3 regions of the Arthrobacter sp. DMZ02-1R genome follow, and region 2 is predicted to be linked to each of the others. Evidence: riboswitches for the same ligand, from Rfam matches in the RefSeq annotation. Region 2 holds a riboswitch; each other region holds the start of a gene.
The links. Region 2 has a riboswitch for thiamine pyrophosphate ahead of thiC (phosphomethylpyrimidine synthase ThiC). Riboswitches for the same ligand answer to the same signal wherever they lie in the genome.
Positions count from the first base shown of each region.

Region 1 (4,942 bases), 1.5 Mb from region 2:
AACCGGGATGCCCGGCGGATCGCTTGGACCAGCAGGCCGAAGCTCTGGCCGAGCATGGCCCTAAACCGTTGTAGCGGGCTCCCATGCGAGCCGACACCTCGCGCGCGCCGTGCCATGCCGATGGTCTGCCACTCCTCCGCCATGAGCCCCACGAGCCGCAGCGCGGCCAAGGTACCCAGGACAAAGCGGTGCGGCAGTTTCGCCTTCTGCGCCAAGGCATCGGCAAGATCGGTGGGATCGGTGCAACTCATCAGGAGAATGGCCGGCAACGCGATCGCCAAGCCTCGCAGCATGAACCCAAGCCCCAGCTGGAGCGAGCCTTCGCTGATGGACCAGATCCCGACGTCGAGCAGTATCCTGCCGCTGACAGCTGACAGGATCGCGGTGCTCCAGCCACCCAGCGCTGCCGCGATGATCAGGGGCCAGCCGCGCTGCCACAGCAAGCGCACGGTGAGCCCTGCGAGGGGGAACAACGCCAGTTCGCCGAGGAGCGCTGTCGAGGCGGACACCACGTCAATGGACAACGCCAGCACCAAGGTGATCAGGAAGACCGACACGAACTTGGCCAGCGGATTCGCGCGCGTCAGGAGCGCATTGTTGCCGCGCATGCTCAACGCTTCCCTCATGCCGCACCCGCTTCCTGCCGGGCGCTGCCTTGGAACGCAGGCGCAAGCCGCATCTCGGTGCCGCCCAGGACGGAGCTGAATTCCTGGTCGTGGGTCACGGAAACAACGGAGGTGCCGGCGTCGAGCAGTTCGGACAGGAAGGACGCAAGCTCAGCCCAGGTGTTGGCGTCCTGGCCAAAAGTGGGTTCGTCCAGCACCAGGACCCGCGGGTGCGCGGCAAGCACGGTGGCCACGGACAGCCGGCGCTTTTCCCCGCCGGAGAGCGTGTACGGATTGGCGTCCACCAAGTGCCCCAGCCTCAGCCGTTCCAGCAACTCGTCCACGCGCTCCTCGCCGTGTCCAAGGTGCTTGGGTCCGAACATCAACTCGTCGAGCACCCGGCCGGTGACGAACTGGTGTTCTGGTTCCTGGAACACGGTCCCGATCCGCGAGATCAGTTGCTGGGCCTTCCACTTGAAAGGATCGGCGCCAGCGCCGTCGCTGAGCCCGACGGCGGCAGTCACCGTGCCGGCCACGGGCGCCAGCAGCCCGGCGAGGGTCAAGGCGAAGGTAGATTTTCCGGCACCATTCGGGCCCGTGATGGTCAGCGCCTGGCCGGCGAGCACCTGGGCGTCGAGCCCGGTCTGCACAGGTTGAGGCGGGATGGTTGTGAACCCGCGGCGGCGTGCCCGTTCACGTGACACTGCAAGCTCCCGGGTGGCGAGCAGCAACTCTCCACCGCCCGCCGCGCCGGAGCCGCCTGCTGTTCTGGAACGTGGCCGGGTGGCCGGCACATAACCGGGAACCCAGACGCCCGCCGTAGTGAGCATGTCCCTTGCTTGCGCCAGAACCGTGTCCGGATCGCCGTCCAGGAGCACCGCCGGCGTCGAGCCTTCCTCGGAAGAGCCGCTACCCGGCTGAAGGACCACGATCCGGTCCACCAGGTCTTTCCAGACGGAGACCCGATGCTCCACCACCACCAGGGTGGCGCCGGTCTTGTCCAGGCAACGGCCTACGGCATCGCGGACCTCCAGCACGCCGGCAGGGTCCAAGTTGGCGGTCGGCTCGTCGAGGAGGATCAAGCCCGGCCGCATCGCCAGGATGCCAGCCAGCGCGAGGCGCTGTTTCTGCCCACCGGAGAGGGCCGACGTCGGGTGGTCCAACGCAAAGCTGCCGCTGGCACTATTCCGCAGCCCGACGTCGTCGAGCGCTTCATGGACCCGCTTCCAGATCTCTTCCCCCGGCACGCAAAGATTCTCGGCACCGAAGGCGACGTCGTCACCCAGCCGGGAAAGCACCACCTGGGTTTCAGGGTCCTGTTGCATGAGTCCGGCACGTCCCCGCTGTGCCCTCGGCGAGACGCCGTCCACCAGCAACGAGCCGGTCTCGTCGGCGTCGTCGCCTTCTTCGCCCAGCACTCCCGCGAGAGCATGCAGGAGCGTCGACTTGCCTGCGCCCGAGGGGCCAAGCAGCAGCACCCGCTCGCCCGGACGGATGTCCAGGTCCAGGGCGTGGATGGCCTGCGTGGTGCGGCCCGCGTGCCGCCAGCCCCAGCCTTGCGCGGAAATGGCGGCGGGTCGCACCACAGCAGGAGTGCCGGAATCAGGACTGGGCATCAGGAAAAGACGGGCTCCGAGGCGGCCTTGCGGGACGCGAACGCACTCAACACACCGGTCTTGGCGAGGCCGCGGGTCGCGATCCAGGACAGGGCACCGGCGATGACGGCCCCGGAAATCGTGCAGAACGCGATGTACGCGAGCTTAGCAACGGCTTCGTACTCGATGTTCCAGCCCCACGGCAGGAAGGAATCGTTCAGTCCGCAGAACAAGCCCGCACCGGCTCCGGCCAGCAGGGATACCGGCAGGTTGAACTTCTTGTACATGAACGCCAGGAAAACGAGTTCCGCGCCCAGGCCCTGGAGCAGTCCCGAGATCAGGACCGTGGTGCCGTACTGGTTACCCATGATGAGCTCGCTGGTGGCGGCCACTATTTCGCAGAAAATTGCCGCACCGGGCTTGCGGACAATGAGCATGCCCAGCACTGCCGGAATCATCCAACCGCCGGCGATCAGGCCGCCCAGCGGCGGGTAGCCGGCGGTCGCGGGCGTGACAACGAGAGCCATCTGGTCCCATGCCCAGAAGATCACGCCGCCGGCAATCGAGATCAGTGCCGCCACGACGATGTCCACGACGCGCCAGTTGTAACCGGGCTTGGTGAGGCCCGGCTTTGCAGAAATACCAGTCATTTTGTCCTCCTGAGGAACAGGAGGGGAAAGTGTTTCCGGTTTGCCTGCGAGCGGCTTCCGCCGCCGGTTCCGGACACTATGAGAACTCGACTCCCTTGCGCCGGTACTAGCCGGATCAGGTTCGAGGGTCTGCGGCTGTCCGCACTCTCAGCGCCCCTCCTCCGTGCCGCATTGCTGCGAGCCCGACGGCGGCGCTCCCCTGTCGTTATCAATCCACCCTTTTGGGCGTGGTTCAGTTTACACCTTGGCGGGGTTGCCGAGCGGAAAGCGACGGATTCTGCTGGATCACTCGCTGGGCGGGCGCGAGCAGGCCCGAAATGGCACGGGCGGCCACCGAAGCTGGGAGAATGATCCAGCAGAATCCGACGCAGCAAGCAGGGCAAAGGAGCGGTCTTGACAGGCAAAGGCGAAGCGAACAGCACCATGGTGACCGAACCGAGGCTCGCCGCAAGCGTGATCCTGGTCCGCGATGCTCCCATTCCCGCGAGCCCTGGAGGTTCGGCCCGTTCTGAAGGTGCCGGCGGCGCGGCGATTTCCGAAGGTGCCGTGAGCGATCTGGAAGTGTTCGTCCAGCACCGGGTGTCCACGATGGATTTCGCCGCGGGCATGGTGGTCTTCCCCGGGGGCCGGGTGGATCACGCGGACAGCACCGGCTGGAACTTCACGGACGACGTCGTTGAGCAGCATGCCGCCGCGTGGCACCGGAGCAGCATCGCCGTCGAGCCTGCATCGGCTCGGCACAATGCCGGCCGGGTGCTGGCGGCCGCGCAACGTGAGGTGTTCGAAGAGGCCGGGCTGAAGCTCGACGCCGCCACCCTCCGCCCATGGGCCAACTGGGTCACTCCGGAAGACCAGCCCAAGCGCTTCGACACGTATTTCTACGTTGCCTGCCCGTCCGTTGGGGCCGAGCCGCAGCACCAGACGACGGAGGCGTCGTCATCACTGTGGATGCCAGTCCGCGGAATCCTGGATGCCGAGGCTGCGGGAACCCTCAAGCTCATGCCGCCCACTTTGGTCCTGCTTGATGAACTGCTCGCGCTCGGCACGGTGGAGGCCGTGTTGGCTGAAGAGCGTGACATCGTGCCCGTGCGGCCGGAGCCCGGAGCACTGCAGGAGTTCTTCCGGCTCAGGCGCCAACCCCCATCCGTTGCGCCGTGACTGTCCTGAAGTGGGGTTAGGCTGGGGATGGTCCTGTTTCCTCCCGCAAGGAGTCCCGGAATGAACCTGCTCTTCAAACTGCTCGGCACCGGTGTGAGCATCGGCGCAGGAATCGTCGGCAGCAAGCTCGTCAACGCATTGTGGGAAAAGGCCACGGGCAACAAGCCGCCCAAAGGCCACGACGACATGGAAACCAGCCTGCGCTCAGCGCTGACCTTCGCCCTGATTTCGGCCGCTGTCAGCACCATCATCCAGGTTGTAGCCGGCCGCAGTACCCAGCGAGCCATCTCACGCTTCTCGAAGACGCCGGACATCGTCTAGGACGAGGCGCCGCCATTCCCCTTGGGCCGGCTATCCCCTGTGATGCTGCCCGGGTGCCCACCGTTCCGGCTGGGGGGCGCGTCCGGGCCTGCCCCTTGAGCTTTCTCGGCTGCCCGCTCACCAGCAGCACGCAACACCACGGCCTCGAGTTCGTCTGCGCTGAGCAGTTCGGGGTGGAGGTGCTTCGTCCTGTAGCCTGCACGGCCCACCATGTGTGCGGACACCGGCACTGTCAGCAGTTGGAAAATCCACGCGACCAGCAGGACCGGCCATACCCACCATTCGCGCAGCTGCAGCCCGATGGCCGCCAAGACCAGGAACAGCCCCAACACTTGTGGCTTGGTGGCTGCATGCATGCGGCTCATGAGGTCCGGGAAGCGCAGCAAGCCGATTGCCGCGCCCAACGACATCAGGGCACCAACAATCAGAAGCACCGCGGTCACTGCATCGATCACGGCATCCACTCCGGTGGCGTTAGGAGTCATTGGCTTGTCCCCTCCGGTCGGCCACGAAGCGGGCCACGGTCACCGAACCGATAAACCCGATCAACGTCAGCGCCACGAGCAGCACGAGGTTATTGAGGTGCCGGTTAACGGCCATGTCGATCGCCAGC
Region 1 is NZ_CM173230.1:414,010-418,951, reverse strand. It holds gene AC3ANQ_RS01905 (energy-coupling factor transporter transmembrane component T family protein) at 1-626, opposite strand, end outside; gene AC3ANQ_RS01900 (ABC transporter ATP-binding protein) at 623-2,221, opposite strand; gene AC3ANQ_RS01895 (ECF transporter S component) at 2,221-2,850, opposite strand; TPP riboswitch at 2,925-3,061, opposite strand; gene AC3ANQ_RS01890 (NUDIX hydrolase) at 3,244-4,008, shown strand; gene AC3ANQ_RS01885 (DUF4235 domain-containing protein) at 4,069-4,329, shown strand; gene mnhG (monovalent cation/H(+) antiporter subunit G) at 4,326-4,814, opposite strand; gene AC3ANQ_RS01875 (MrpF/PhaF family protein) at 4,804-4,942, opposite strand, start outside.
Region 1: it holds a riboswitch for thiamine pyrophosphate, as region 2 does, so the genes downstream of both, AC3ANQ_RS01895 (ECF transporter S component) here and thiC (phosphomethylpyrimidine synthase ThiC) in region 2, are expected to answer to the same signal.

Region 2 (4,942 bases):
GCGTCGTCGCGTTCGTGTGCGCCTGGGTGGCCCTTGGCGAGGTCGGCAGCATGGGCGGCGATCTTGTACGTGATCACACCAGTTTTGACGTCGTCCTTGTTTGGCAGGCCCAAGTGCTCCTTCGGCGTGACGTAGCAAAGCATCGCTGTTCCGTAGCGGGCAATCTCCGTGGCGCCGATCGCCGAGGTGATGTGGTCGTAGCCCGGGGCCACGTCGGTGACCAGGGGGCCCAAGGTGTAGAAGGGGGCGCCCTTGCACAGTTCCTGCTGGCGTTCCACGTTTTCCCGCACCAAGTGGAACGGAATGTGGCCCGGCCCCTCGACCATGACCTGTACGTCAAACTCCCAGGCCCGCATAGTCAGCTCGGCCAAGGTGTCCAGCTCGGCGAACTGCGCGGCGTCGTTCGCGTCCGCCGTCGCTCCAGGGCGCAGCCCATCGCCGAGGGAGAACGCGACGTCGTACTTCGCGAAGATTTCGCAGAGTTCGTCGAAGTGGGTGTAGAGGAAGTTTTCCTCGTGGTGGGCCAGGCACCAGCCCGCCATGATGGAGCCGCCGCGGGAAACGATGCCGGTCACTCGGTTGGCGGTCAGCGGAACGTAGCGCAGCAGTACGCCGGCGTGGATGGTCATGTAGTCCACGCCCTGCTCGCATTGTTCAATGACGGTGTCGCGGAAGATCTCCCAAGTGAGCTTGTTGGCTTCGCCGTTGACCTTCTCCAAGGCCTGGTAGATCGGCACGGTGCCGATCGGCACGGGGGAGTTGCGGATGATCCATTCGCGGGTGGTGTGGATGTCGTCGCCGGTGGACAGGTCCATGACCGTGTCTGCGCCCCACTGCGTGGCCCACTGCAGCTTGTCCACTTCTTCGGCGATGGAACTGGTGACGGCCGAGTTGCCGATGTTGGCGTTGATCTTCACGAGGAAGGCCTTGCCGATGATCATCGGTTCGGATTCGGGGTGGTTGATGTTGTTGGGAATGATGGCCCGGCCGGCGGCGACTTCGCTGCGGACCAGTTCAACATCGCAGTTCTCGCGAAGCGCCACGAACTGCATCTCGGGCGTCACGATGCCCTGCTTGGCATAGTGCATCTGAGTGACCGTCTTGCCTTCGAGGGCGCGGCGAGGCACCGGCTGTGCGCCCTTCCACTCCGCGGAGGCGGCGCCGCGGCGCACGGCCGACTTGCCGTCGTCGAGCAGGTTCCGTTCACGGCCGCCGTAGACCTCGGTATCGCCGCGGGCTTCGATCCACTCGCTCCGGAATGGCTCAAGGCCAACCACCGGATCGCTCCCGGGCCCTGCGGTGCGGTACACCTGGAAGGGCGCGTTGGCCTCGCCGTTCGGGGATGGTTCCAGGGCGATTTCCGTCACCGGAACCCGGATTCCAGTCTCGGCATCCTCCAGGAACGCGAGGGAATGCGACTTGAGGGACTGGGTCACTTCCTGCGCCGATCCGTTTTGGATAGGGCTCAGCTGTGTTTCTTTGGTGCTCAAAGGATCACTCACTTCCTTCGCCGGCATTACCCGGACAGGTTCAACGGTCGCAGGCTGCGTCAGCCCGATCTCAGCCCTTGCGAGGGCCCCCGTGTGGTCGTAGACGAAGCTACCACAGCCATTGGTACCCAGGACAGATGTGACCGAGGACAGATGTGACCGAGCAGGCGATCGCCGCCGGAGCTTAAGGTGGAGGCATGCCAGAAATCATCGAGTTCAGCGGCACCATCCTCACGGGGCCGAAGGATGAACGGCGCGGGCTCTGGTCCGTCGACGGCCGGCTGACCTTTGTCCGACCCCCTGCCAAGCCGGACGCCGTCTTGGACGGATGGGTGCTGCCCGGCCTGGTGGACGCCCACTGCCATATCGGTTTGGGCAGTATCGGTGAGGGCAAGGGCGGGGCGGTGGACGAGGAGACCGCGCGCCTTCAGGCAACGGCTGACCGGAACGCCGGAACGCTTTTGATCCGCGACGCCGGCTCCGCAAGCGATACACGCTGGCTTCAGAACCAGCCGGATATGCCGAGGATCATCCGCGCGGGCCGGCACATCGCCAGGCAGCGGCGGTATATCCGTGGGCTGGCCGAGGAAGTTGAGCCCGAGGATCTGGTGGAAGCGGTGCGCAAGCAGGCCCGGTCCGGCGACGGGTGGGTCAAGATCGTAGGAGATTGGATCGACCGGTCCACCGGGGACTTGGGTCCGTCCTTTCCGGCCGCCACCGTCAAGGACGCTGTCGCAGCCGCACACGACGAGGGAGCCCGCGTGACGGCTCACTGCTTCGCCGAAGAAACCATTGACGACATGCTCGACGCCGGCATCGACTGCATCGAGCACGCCACCGGCTTGTTGCCGCACCACATTCCACGCCTGCTTGATCAGGGAGTGCCGATCGTCCCGACGCTCATCAACATTGCCACCTTCCCGGACATCGCCAGGCAGGCGGAATCGAAGTTCCCGCGCTACGCCGCCCACATGACCAGGCTCTGGGAGCGCCGGCATGAGCGGATCCGCGAGGCGTTCGACGCCGGGGTGCGGGTGTATGCCGGGACCGACGCCGGCAGCGTCATCAAGCATGGCCGCATCGGAGAGGAAATCCTGGAGCTTCACCAGGCCGGATTGCCGGCGTGGGCTGCGCTCGATGCTGCCTGCTGGTCCGCCCGGGAATGGCTCGGCGTGGATGGCGTCAGCGAAGGCGCCAGTGCCGACGTCGTGCTGTACGAGAAGGATCCCCGGGCCTTCCTGGACCTCGTTCTGGAACCGACCGCCATCGTACTCAGGGGGCAAATTTCAGGAAGCGGCAAGCATTAGGAATAAATTGAAGCTTCAAGTAATTTAGATAGATAGAGGTTGCCGAAGGGCGGCGCCACAAAAAGCCGGGAGTTTCACATGACCATCACATCCAGCCAGGATCTCCTTCCTGCCGAACTCACCATGGGTACGGTGATGCTCAAGGTGGGGGACATGAAGCTCATGAGCGACTACTACCAGCGGGCCCTCGGGCTGGACGTCGTCGCCGAACAGGACGGCGGACTCTACTTCGGCAGGCTCGGCAAGCCGCTGGTGCACTTGGCCCCGGCCTCCGGACTCCAGATCCCGGGCCGCCGAGAAGCTGGACTCTTCCACACAGCTTTGCTCTTCGAGGACCAGTCCTCGCTCGCCGCCACCGTTGCCTCCGCCGCGCAGTACGAGCCCCACGCATTCGTCGGCAGTGCCGACCACCTGGTAAGTGAGGCCTTCTACTTCACCGATCCCGAGGGCAACGGCATCGAGCTCTACTATGACAAGCCCCGCGAAGGCTGGGAATGGAATGGCAGTTCGGTTGTCATGGACAGCCTGCCCCTCCCGCCGCAGCGCTACCTCCAGCAGTACCTTAGCGAAGCAGCGGTGATCGGCCAGCACGAGGCGGGCGCCGGCGTCGGGCACGTCCACCTCCAAGTAGGCGACGTGCAGACCGCCCACGATTTCTACGTTGATACCTTGGGCTTCGAGAAGACCGCCGGTTGGCACGGGCAAGCGTTGTTCGTCTCCGCAGGCGGCTACCACCACCACATGGCGATGAATGTCTGGAACAGCCGTGGCGCGGGCCCCCGTAAGGACACGCTGGGTCTGGGCGAGGTTGTGATCGAAGTGCCGTCAGGGGACGACGTCGGCGCGCTCGCCGACCGCCTCAAGGTTGCCGGTATTGCGTCCCACCACACCGGGCTGGAGTTGCGCTTCGAGGACCCGTGGCGGAACCGGCTGCGCGTCGCCGTCCGCTAGCGTCCAACTGCTCCCCAACCTCGCTCCGCTCTGCCGTTAGACTTGGGCTCGACGGCGTGGCGCATCTTTTCGGCCACGCCGCAGCTCCGTCGGCACGAATGAATGAGGGTAGTTTCCATGGGCTTTGCTGAAATCTTTGTTGCCACCCACGATGAAGCACTCAAGAGGGCCGCTGCCCTGGAGAAGGGCAGCGACGTTTCCGGGGCCGCGGTACGGATCCCGGGAATCAGCGATTTCGAAGTCGAACAGCTGGGCGACCTGGCCGGCACTGCCGTGCACGCCGCCGGCGCTGACTACGAGTTGGCCCTGGTGGATGTGACCAGTGACGCGCTGCTCGGTGTTCCCGAAGCCATGGTGCGTGCGTTGTCCGAACTTCTCAGCTACGAGACTGAGGGTGAAGGCAGCGTCCTGGACGACGTCGCCGAGCGCTGGGCAGCCCAAGAGGATATGCCCTTCGATGCCCAGCAGTCCCGCCTTTATGTCCAGCAGTTGGCGGCACTTGCCAGCGACGTCGAAAATGCCGAGCGCGCTGGCCTTTACGTCTGGTCAGCCGAGCATTAATTCCGCAGGAAACCCGCCACACGGGCACGTAGTTCGAAATACCGTCGGCCATCTGGCACAATGGACAGGTACTCGATCCGCGCGGCCCCTCTCTCCGTGTGTGCATCTTGTCCTTCGAACCCTCAAGTATGGCCCGCCCCACGGGTGCAGAACGACGGGCTCAACCCCGTTTCAGAAACAGGAGTGACCACAAAAGTGGCCGTAAAGATTCGCCTTAAGCGCTTCGGTAAGATGCGCGCACCGTACTACCGCATCGTCGTCATGGACTCCCGCTCCAAGCGCGATGGCCGTGCGATCGAAGAGATCGGCAAGTACCACCCCACCGAAGAGCCCTCGTACATCGAGGTCGCCTCCGAGCGTGCACAGTACTGGCTGTCCGTCGGCGCCCAGCCGACCGAGCAGGTTGCTGCGATCCTCAAGATCACCGGTGACTGGCAGAAGTTCAAGGGTCTCCCGGGCCAGGAAGGTACGCTGAAGACCAAGGTCGCCAAGCCTGCTTTCGTTGCTCCGGAGAAGGGTTCCGTCATCATCCCGGAAGCCATCACCAAGAAGGCCAAGCAGTCGGAAGCAACTGAAGCTCCCGCTGACGCTGAAGCAGAGACCACCGAGGCTGAGTAAATTGCTGGCAGAAGC
Region 2 is NZ_CM173230.1:1,957,809-1,962,750, forward strand. It holds gene thiC (phosphomethylpyrimidine synthase ThiC) at 1-1,490, opposite strand, end outside; TPP riboswitch at 1,486-1,593, opposite strand; gene AC3ANQ_RS09595 (amidohydrolase family protein) at 1,688-2,797, shown strand; gene AC3ANQ_RS09600 (VOC family protein) at 2,876-3,748, shown strand; gene AC3ANQ_RS09605 (hypothetical protein) at 3,866-4,309, shown strand; gene rpsP (30S ribosomal protein S16) at 4,505-4,927, shown strand; gene AC3ANQ_RS09615 (RNA-binding protein) at 4,929-4,942, shown strand, end outside.

Region 3 (4,942 bases), 550 kb from region 2:
TCTCGTGGGGTGTTTCATCCGAGGAAATGGTCTCCTCGGGTTCGATCGTTTCGGTTCCGTCTGTCAGAACTTCATGGGTGTGCAATTCACTCACAGTGGAGTTTTCCTTATTCATTTGGGCTGCGCTGCGTGCTCAACGGTTGTGGCAGGGCCGTTCCGGAGCACGGATGGGCGCAAGCAAATCCAGTGGAAGCCGATCGCGGGCTATCTAAATACTGGCACTGGGGACCAGCTGGTGTATCTCAAGATCGCGTAGGGGCGGGCTTGTTGATGTCAAAAAATTAACTGAATCAACGACCGGGCATCCATTACTACTCACACAGTCTAGCGTCTGGGGGCAATAAACCCCGGATCACGGCCCCGGGCGTGCGAGCGGACTCCGCTACGCGATCAGTTCGAAGGTGATTTGGCGGGTGGCGATGTCCGCGTCAAGCAATTTCACGCGGACCTTCGTGCCGGACTCCATTTCGCCGTCGCAACGAGCGGTGACCGCGGGCTCGGCGATCTGGACGATGCCGTACGGACCGTGCGGGGCTCCGTTCCCATTCCCGTTGTTGCCGTTGGTGCTGTTCCCGTTGCCGTTGCCGTTGTTCTTGGCGGGTTTCGACCCGGAGATGACGACGGCGTCGAACTCCTGGCCGATATGGTTCACCAGGAGCGCTGCCTCCACAGTGTCCAAGGCCAGGCGCTCAAGCTTGCCGGCAAGCTGATCGGATGACGCCATGATGGCAGGCAAGCTCGGCAGGGCGTCCCGTGCCCACGCGGGAATTGCTGTCCCGTTACTCAGGGCTTCGCAGATGACCAAGACGAAGCGATCGATCAGCCGCCGCAACGGAGCGGTCGCGTGGGCATACGGGGCTCCGATCGCGGACTGCATCACGCTGTCTGGTACCGCGCCGTCGAAAGGTGTGTAGCCGGCGCCGCGGAAGAGCATCCCTGCCGAATGGAGGATAGCCAGCTGCCGGGGGTCCCTGGCATCGAGGGTGCGCAGGTACTCGCCGTAGCTGATCCCGTCGCGCCAAGGCTTGCCGAGGGCGCCCGCCTGCCGTTTGAAATGGAGCAACGAGCGTTCATCGGGGGCGGGCATGGTACGCAAGATGCCCACTTTTCCGTCGAGCATCAGCCGGGCTGCGGCCATCCCGGTCATAAGCGAAATCTGGGCGTTCCAGTCTTCCACCGGCAACGGGGGAGCAGCAACGATCCTGTACCCCTCGCCGTCGGGCAGCTGGATGATTTCCTGCTCCGGCATGTTCAGGCTGGCTCCGCCTCGGCGGCGTTCGAGTTCCACCCGCTTGAGCCCGACCTCCTTGAGGAGTTGCAGGACCGGATCAGCTGTTCCGGAATCGATCTCCGCTTGGACGCCCTTGTAGTTGAGCTTGGCGCGGCTGCGAACCCTGGCCCGACGCACGGAGACCGTGCGGAACTCCGCCTCGGCGTCGAGTTCGAAGTCCCACACGAAGGCGCCGCACGTCTGACCAGCCAGCAGGCTTCCGGCACGCTCGCTGATGATCTCGGGGTGCAGCGGGATGCGCCCGTCCGGGGCATAGTACGTTTGCCCGCGGTGGCGGGTCTCGCCGTCGAGCGCGCCTCCCGGAGTGACGAAGGAGGGTACGTCGGAGATCGCGTAGAGAACCCTGTAACCATCGTCCGATCGCTCCATGAAAAGGGCTTGATCGAGATCCGTGGAAGATGCCGGGTCGATCGTGATGAACGGAATCTCCGTGAGGTCCTGCGCTGGCAGCGTGTGACCGGAAACCGCAGTTTCGGCATCGCGCAGCGCTTCGGTGGGATAGCCGGCAGGCAGCTCAAGCTCAGTTCGAAGCGCCGCCAGCGCCTCTGCGAGCGTGTTCGACGTTTCAGTGAGATTCGGTGCTATCCGCTGATATGACACGAAAGTCAGGGTAACGCCAAAATCTCCCGGAGTCTTGCTAAGCCGCCGCAGCGTCCAGGGCGGCAAGGAGCGCTTGGGCTGCGGCCGTCGGATCCTCTGCCTCAGTGATGGCCCGGACCACCACGATGCGGCTGGCGCCGGCTTGCACCACTTCCTCAACGTTGCTGAGGTCGACGCCGCCGATTGCGAACCAAGGGAGCACAACGCCGCCCACTGTCTCTGCGTCTGCCTTCTTCATGGCCTCGGCAGCGTACTTCACGAGATCGAGCCCGACGGCGGAACGCCCGGGCTTGGTGGGGGTTGCCCACACCGGTCCGACGCAGAAATAGTCCAGGCCGCTGCGGCCAGGCGATGCGGCAATGGCAGCGTCAATCTGTTCGGGCGTGTGCGTCGAGAGGCCGATTATGGTGGGGTCGTGGAGCAGTTTCCGGGCCGAGCGCAGCGGGATGTCCTTCTGGCCGATATGGAACACCGGAGCGCCGGAGAGGGACGCGATATCTGCGCGGTCGTTGACGGCCCAGAGACGGCCGTGACGGTGCGCCACGGAATGCAGAACTTCCAGGAGCTCCAGTTCCTCGGCCGCTTCAATGGTCTTGTCCCGCAGCTGGATGATATCCACGCCGCCCTCGAATGCGGCATCGACAAATTGCTCAAAGTCGCCCTGTTGCTTGCGGGCGTCGGTGCAGAGGTACAGGCGGGCGGTGGTGTGGACATCGTGCTGGGTCATGGAAACAGAGTAGTTCCTCTAAACTGGGCTGGTACCGCGGGAGCCGCGGCGGCAGTCACAATCGCCGCGCGGCTGAGAGGGCTTCAGCGCCGACCGCTTGACCTGATCCGGCTAGTACCGGCGTAGGGAAGGACTCCATGGACGAAGTGAAGACTCAGCACGAACCCCTGCACGCCGATGTGGCGGTGATCGGGGGCGGTGTCATCGGCCTCGGTATCGCGTGGGAGGCCCGCAGGTCCGGCCGCTCGGTGGTCCTCATCGACCCCGCACCGGCCAGCGGCGCTACGTTTGCGGCAGCGGGCATGCTGGCGCCCGTCAGCGAACTGCACTACCAGGAAGAAGACCTCCTGGAACTCATGCTCGAATCGTCGGCCTTGTGGCCAGACTTCGAACGTCACTTGTCCGCCTTAAGTACCGGACGCAGTACGGGATACCGCACGACGCCGACCATCGCCGTCGGCGCGGACGCTGCGGACCGCCGGGCGCTCGCCGACCTCCGGGACGTCCAGCTGGCCTACGGTTTGGTGGTGGAATCTGTGCCGCTGCGCGAGGCACGCGAACGTGAGCCGCTGTTGAGCCCGCAGATTTCCTGTGCCTTCCACATTCCGGGCGACCACCAAGTGGATCCGCGAAAACTTGCGGCCGCGATTATTGGCGCACTGGGAGACCACCAACCCGGTGACTCCAGTTGGGTTGAGGGGGCCGAGGAGGGCTTTGCGGTCCGCAACAAGGCGGTGAGCCTTCTGTGGGAGGACGGGCGCGTCGTCGGGGCTGAGCTCGAGTCAGGCACACGGGTGCTCGCCAAGGAAACAGTGGTTGCCAACGGGCTGCACGCTGCCCAGTTGAACGGGCTGCCGGATGGCTTGTCCCTCCCGCTACGCCCCGTGTACGGAGACATACTGCGGCTGCGCGTTCCGGAACACCTTCGGCCCATGGTCACCGCAACGGTCCGCGGGGTGGTGCGGGGGGTGCCGGTCTACATCGTCCCCCGGGAGGACGGGACCGTGGTGATCGGCGCAACGCAACGCGAGGACGGCTTGTCGGCTTCGGGTGGATCCCCGAACCCGGTGTCGGCCGGTGGGGTATACCAATTGCTCCGCGACGCGCAGGTGCTGGTACCGGCCGTAGCCGAATTGGAACTCCTGGAAGCCACTGCCCGTGCCCGTCCGGGGACACCGGACAACGCACCCCTGCTGGGGAGGGTGGCAACAGATGCCGGCCCCGAAGGGACTGAAGGCGCAGTGCACGGCCTCACAGTACCCGGCCTCATCGTGGCCAGCGGCTTTTTCCGGCACGGAGTGCTCCTGACCCCGGCAGCCGCGAAAATCTGCGTCGGACTCATGGATGGCAGTGACGATCCGCGCTGGAACAAGTTCCGCCCGGACCGCTTCTCCAAACCACTCGCAAAGGCAGGTGTCGCGACAAACGGCTCGCAGCCTGCCACCTTAATTCCTCTTCCGAAGGACCACGCATGAACATCAAATTGAACGGCGCCGACCACACGCTGAGCGACGACGCCTCCGTGACCACGCTCGTCACCCACATCACTGGACGGGCCTTGGATGCCAAGGGCCAGGCGGCCGACGGACGGAAGATTGGCGTCGCCGTCGCGCGCAATTCCGAAGTGGTGCCACGCAGCCAATGGGCTGCAACCGCGCTCGCAGAAGGCGACGAACTCGAAATCGTTACCGCAGTACAGGGAGGTTGAACCATGACCACAGCAAGCACCCAAACAGCAAGCACCCAAACCGACGCCTTGGTGATCGACGGCGTTGAGTTCAGCTCGCGCCTCATCATGGGCACCGGCGGGGCGCCGAGCCTGGACGGTCTGGGGGCAGCCCTGCTGGCCTCGGGTACCGAACTCACCACCGTTGCGATGCGGAGGTACTCGCCCACGGAAACAGGCTCCCTGTTTCAATTGCTCGTGGATCACGGGATCCGTGTCCTTCCCAACACCGCGGGCTGTTTTACCGCAAAGGACGCTGTCATGACAGCCGAGCTTGCCCGGGAGGCACTGGAAACGGATTGGGTGAAGCTCGAGGTCATCGCCGACGAGCACACGCTCCTGCCGGATGCGGTGGAACTCGTGGATGCCACCGAAAAACTCGTCGACCGTGGCTTCAAGGTCTTCGCCTACACCAACGACGACCCCGTGCTGGCCCTTCGCCTGGAAAACCTCGGGGCTACTGCGGTGATGCCTTTGGGGGCGCCAATCGGCACCGGTTTAGGCATCCTGAATCCCCACAACATCGAGCTGATTGTGTCCCGCGCTTCGGTGCCGGTAGTGCTCGACGCCGGCATCGGCACCGCGTCCGACGCCGCCC
Region 3 is NZ_CM173230.1:1,403,782-1,408,723, forward strand. It holds gene AC3ANQ_RS06835 (DEAD/DEAH box helicase) at 1-94, opposite strand, end outside; gene AC3ANQ_RS06840 (RNB domain-containing ribonuclease) at 383-1,891, opposite strand; gene thiE (thiamine phosphate synthase) at 1,929-2,618, opposite strand; TPP riboswitch at 2,645-2,764, shown strand; gene thiO (glycine oxidase ThiO) at 2,756-4,093, shown strand; gene thiS (sulfur carrier protein ThiS) at 4,090-4,326, shown strand; gene AC3ANQ_RS06860 (thiazole synthase) at 4,330-4,942, shown strand, end outside.
Region 3: it holds a riboswitch for thiamine pyrophosphate, as region 2 does, so the genes downstream of both, thiO (glycine oxidase ThiO) here and thiC (phosphomethylpyrimidine synthase ThiC) in region 2, are expected to answer to the same signal.